2 regions of the Pseudarthrobacter sp. MEB009 genome follow, and region 2 is predicted to be linked to the other one. Evidence: predicted binding sites of a transcription regulator. Region 2 holds the regulator's gene; the other holds the start of a gene.
The links. Region 2 encodes LexA, which represses DNA repair genes until DNA is damaged. Its sites were predicted from a motif close to TCGAACANNTGTTCGA; they were not measured.
Positions count from the first base shown of each region.

Region 1: QRN07_RS13885 (shikimate dehydrogenase) is a predicted target of LexA. The motif match lies at 1,092-1,107, and genes of this name have one in related genera.

Region 1 covers NZ_JARVTC010000013.1:571,314-573,662, reverse strand. Annotated here, with positions in the region: gene QRN07_RS13890 (bifunctional sugar phosphate isomerase/epimerase/4-hydroxyphenylpyruvate dioxygenase family protein) at 1-115, opposite strand, end outside; gene QRN07_RS13885 (shikimate dehydrogenase) at 115-996, opposite strand; gene QRN07_RS13880 (IclR family transcriptional regulator) at 1,131-1,871, opposite strand; gene QRN07_RS13875 (MFS transporter) at 2,202-2,349, shown strand, end outside.
Region 2 covers NZ_JARVTC010000008.1:42,281-44,629, forward strand. Annotated here, with positions in the region: gene QRN07_RS08360 (histidinol-phosphate transaminase) at 1-104, opposite strand, end outside; gene QRN07_RS08365 (LysM peptidoglycan-binding domain-containing protein) at 247-672, opposite strand; gene lexA (transcriptional repressor LexA) at 996-1,730, shown strand; gene QRN07_RS08375 (ATP-dependent DNA helicase) at 1,840-2,349, opposite strand, start outside.

The DNA of each region.
Region 1 (2,349 bases), on a different contig from region 2:
AGGTGACCAGGTCCTGCTCGAAGATTTCGATGCCGTCGAAGCCCGCGATGGCGCAGGCCTGCATCTTTTCCTTCAGGGTGCCGGAGAGGCACACAGTGGCAATTCCGGTGCGCATCAGGCAGCCACCTCCTCGGCGGCGACGAGCTGCAGGAAATGGCTGCGCATCCGGTCCGCGTCCGGTTCCAGGCCCGTGAAGATGCGGAAGGCGTCAGCCGCCTGGCCCACAGCCATCCGGCCGCCGTCCAGCACGGTGCAGCCCTTGGCGCGGGCGTCCCGGACCAGCTCGGTGTCGATGGGCCGGTAGACGATATCCGCCACCCAGTGCCGGGATTCCACCAATTCCAGGTCCAGCGGTGCGCCGGGGTGGGCCGCCATGCCCACGGGCGTGCAGTGCACCAGCCCGTCGGCGGCAGGCATCAGCTGCGGCAGCTCCGCCGTCATCCGGCCCGTGATGGTGCTGTCCGGGAAAAAGCCGGCCAGTTCCGCGGCGCGCTGGGCCGCGCGTTCCGGGTCGACGTCCACGAGGTCCAGGGTGCGGACGCCGGCGCTGAGCAGGGCGTATGCGACGGCGGAACCGGCACCGCCGGCGCCCAGCTGGACCACGTGTTCCAGGGCAGCGCCGGGGAGGCCCGCGGCCAGGGCGGCGGCGAAGCCGGACCAGTCGGTGTTGTGTCCCACGAACCGGCCGTCACGGATGACTACGGTGTTGACAGCGCCCAGGCGACGGGCATCGGGTGAGATCTCGTCCAGGTGCGCCAGGACCAGCTGCTTGCAGGGGTGGGTGATGTTCAGGCCGTTGAAGCCGAGGCTGCGGGCGCTCCGGAGCAGGCTGCCCACTGCTTCGCCGGCCAGGCCGAGTTCCAGGAGGTCGATGGGCCGGTAGAGGTAGCGGAGGCCCAGCAGATCGGCCTCGTGTTCGTGCATGGGCGGGGTGAGGGATGGCGTAACGCCATCGCCGACCAGTCCCACCAGGTAGGACTCGGTTCGAGAACTCATCCGTGCAGCTCCTTTGGTAACGACACCCGGTGCGCGGGCCGCTCAGCGGCCGGGACAGGGGGTGTAGGGATGACAGTACAGCATTTGTTCATTGGTCGCACTACTGTTCGAGATGCGAACTTCTAGGCCGGGGGTCAGCGTTGCGGAAGCCGGTCCGCGAGCTCCGCCGCGGCTTCCAGCAGCACCGGCAGGTGCGCCTCGAGCCCTTCGACGGTGAGCCTGAAAACGGGAGCTGCGGTGGCAAGGGATGCGAAGGCGTATCCCTGGGCGTTCAGCACTGGCACGGCCAGTGCCCGCATGCCGGCCTCGTTTTCCTCGTCCATCACGGCGTAGCCCCGGCGCCGGACCGCCTCGATCTCCGCCCGGAACGCGTCCCGGTCCACGATGGTCCGGTCCGTCAGCCGCTCCAGGGGAAGCTCTGCCAGCAGGTGCTCCCGTTCAGCATCCTCGGCAAATGCCACCAGCACCTTGCCGACGGCGGTCGCGGACAGGGAGCCCAGGTGGCCGGGGTCACTGGTGACCCGGAACGTCTGCGGGCCATCCACTTTGTTGACAGTGAGGTGGTGAATGCCGTCGCGGACGCTGAGGATGGTGGCTTCAGCCGTCCGGCCCGTCACCCGGCGCAGGATGGGCAGGGCGGTCCCGGCAAAGCCGTGGTGGTTGGATACCCGCTGCCCCAGCTGGAAGACCCGCAGGCCCAAGTGGTAGCGGCGGCCATCCGGCTCATAATCCACAAAGCCATCGCGGGTCAGTGACCCCAGGAGCCGGTAGGTGGTGCTGAAGGGAAGTCCGGCCCGGCGCGAGATGTCCGCAGCACTGGCCCCGCGGGGCTCATCGCCCAGCAGGACCAGGAGCCCCAGGGCCTTGCCCACCATGTCCGTGCCGCCCGGAACCCGGGCGCCGGCGGCCCCGGGGGGCTGGCCATCAGTGTCATCGCCGGCCAGCGGCTGGGCAGTTGTGGTTTGGTTCACACTCATAGGTCGATGTTGCCACAATGTGAGAGCTATTTCCAGAGTGTGATTATTTTTCTTGACAGGTAACGCAGCTCACAGCCATCATTGCTGTATCGCACCAGTAGCTCCCACCATGCGGCTACCACCTCCGGGATTTTCGGATTCCGGCCAGCACCTCGACGCGCCCGCACCAAGGCAGCGGCAAAATGCTTTTCACTTTTCCCCGACACTGTCGTCACACAAAGGAACGCCATGAGCCAGACACGCCCGTCCGCCGGAGAGGACACTGCCACCGCGCAGGGGACGCCCAAGAAGGCGGCCCTCGCCAGCTTCCTGGGCAGCGCCGTCGAATATTATGACTTCTTCATCTTCGGCTCGGCCGCCGCCCTGATCTTCCCCA
Region 2 (2,349 bases):
TTGAGCAGGATGGGAACATCCAGCTGGGGGGCCCCGTAAGGGGTCAGCCCACGGAGGTTGCTGCGGAGGGGAAGCCGGTTCAAACGCTCTAGCTGGTCATTCACCTGAACAGTTTAGTGGCCCTGCCCGGCCCCGGAAAATGTGACGGTCCGGGACTGCCATCCTGCGGGTGGGGTGTCCTTGTTTCCAGCCGTTGGTGCTGGCCCGAACGTGGGGACGAACAGCCCGCACGTGCGTTCGAACAAGCTAGTACGTGGGGACGAAGAGCTGCTGGCCGGGGAGGACTGCTCCGCCGGTGAGGTTGTTGAGCTGCACGATGTCCGCAATGACGTCCCGCGCGTCCCGGTCCGGAGCCACATAGCCGGCAATGGCCCACAGTGAGTCGCCCGGCTGGACGGTCACCGACACCGAGGGCGTGGGGGCGAGATCCGCAACGGAGTCGGACGCTTTGGCCGGCGAGGTGAAGAAGCCGGCCAGGGAGAGCAGGACCGCTGCCAGCAGCATCAGCGGGATGCCCACCAGGACAATCCGGCCGCGCCGGGTGAGGCGGAGCGGCGGCAGGGCCTTTGAAGCCTTGGCGCTGGAAACCCCTGCACGCGGAACCTGGCGGATGGAAGCCGCGGGGTGTGCAACCACGGGAAGTGAAACCTGGGTGAGTGATGTAGCTGACATGAACTGAGCCCTCCTGGACCGTACTGTGCTGCCCGGTTGTCCTTCCCAGCAGCCACGCCCCGGCGTATCCGGCATCTTCTTCGAACGGGGCAAGCAAGGAATAGAACACATATTCGAACTTTGCTTCTTCAGTTTTAGCATCTATCAACGAACAATGTCGAGACTCGCTAGAACAAATGTTTGAAAAAGCCTTGTGGCTGGCCTAGTTTTGAACCAACGAACAACCACCTCTGAAGTTGATCACCAGGGTCTGACAATGAGGACGGGACCAACCGGCCCGGGGGCACGGACAGCCCGGTGGCAACCGAAAGGCATTGGCGAATATGGCAGCAGCAGCCGCCGGAAGCAGGGCAACCCCGCAACCGAAGAGGACCGCCAAGGGCCTGACCCCCCGGCAGAAGAAAATCCTCGAGACCATCCAGCGGTCCGTCAATGACAACGGCTACCCGCCGTCCATGCGTGAAATCGGCGACACCGTGGGGCTCGCCAGCCTCTCCAGCGTGACGCACCAGCTCTCGCAGCTGGAAAAGCTCGGCTACCTTCGCCGCGATCCCAAGCGGCCCCGCGCCATGGAAGTCCTGATGCCCCTCACGCTGGACGGCGGCGCAGCCACAGCGGAGTCACGCCCGGCCAACGGCGCCTCGGCGGGCGGCGCAACCGTCACCGTCCTGCCCACCGCGCTGGATACGGCCATGGTGCCACTGGTGGGCCGTATTGCCGCCGGCGGCCCCATCCTGGCGGACCAGGTGGTGGAGGACGTGATGCCCCTCCCCCGCCAGCTGGTGGGCCAGGGCGAACTTTTTATGCTCAAGGTGGCCGGCGATTCCATGGTGGACGCCGCCATTTGCGATGGTGACTGGGTGGTGGTGCGCCGCCAGGCGGACGCCGTGAACGGCGATATCGTCGCCGCCCTCCTCGATGACGAGGCAACGGTCAAGACGTTCCGCCAGCGTGACGGCCACACCTGGCTGCTCCCGCAAAACACCCAGTACGAGCCCATTCTTGGTGACCACGCCACCATCATGGGCAAAGTGGTCTCGGTGCTGCGGTCCCTCTGACTGTCGCCAAACTCCTGTTCCCCCGAACTGCCGGTACGGCCGGTGGGCTGGCAGCGTCGCTGCCTGCCCACCGGCCGTACTCGTCTCCGCGTCCGGCCAGGGTCTGCAGCTAGGCGTTTTCCCGGGCCAGCCGCTCCAGGGCGGCCACAGCAGTCTTGGGATCCGTTGTGGCCCAGAACGGGGGCAGCGCCCCGCGCAGGAAGCCCGCATAACGTTCGGTGGCCAGGCGGGAGTCCAGGACTGCAACCACGCCTTTGTCCCCGGTGGACCTGATCAGCCGGCCGGCGCCCTGGGCGAGCCGGATGGCCGCGTGGGTGGCCGAGACGGACATAAAGCCGTTCCCGCCGGCCTGCGCCACGGCGCGGGAGCGGGCGGTCATCAGCGGATCGTCCGGGCGCGGGAACGGGATCCGGTCAATCACCACCAGCCGGCATGAACCGCCGGGCACGTCCACGCCCTGCCACAGCGACATGGTGCCGAAAAGGCAGGTGTCGGGCTCGTCAGCAAACTGTTTCACCAACGCGGTCATGGTGGAATCGCCCTGGCACAGGACTGTCTGTTCCAGTTTAGGCCGCAGCGCCTCCGCCGCTTCCTCTGCCGCGCGGCGGGACGAAAACAG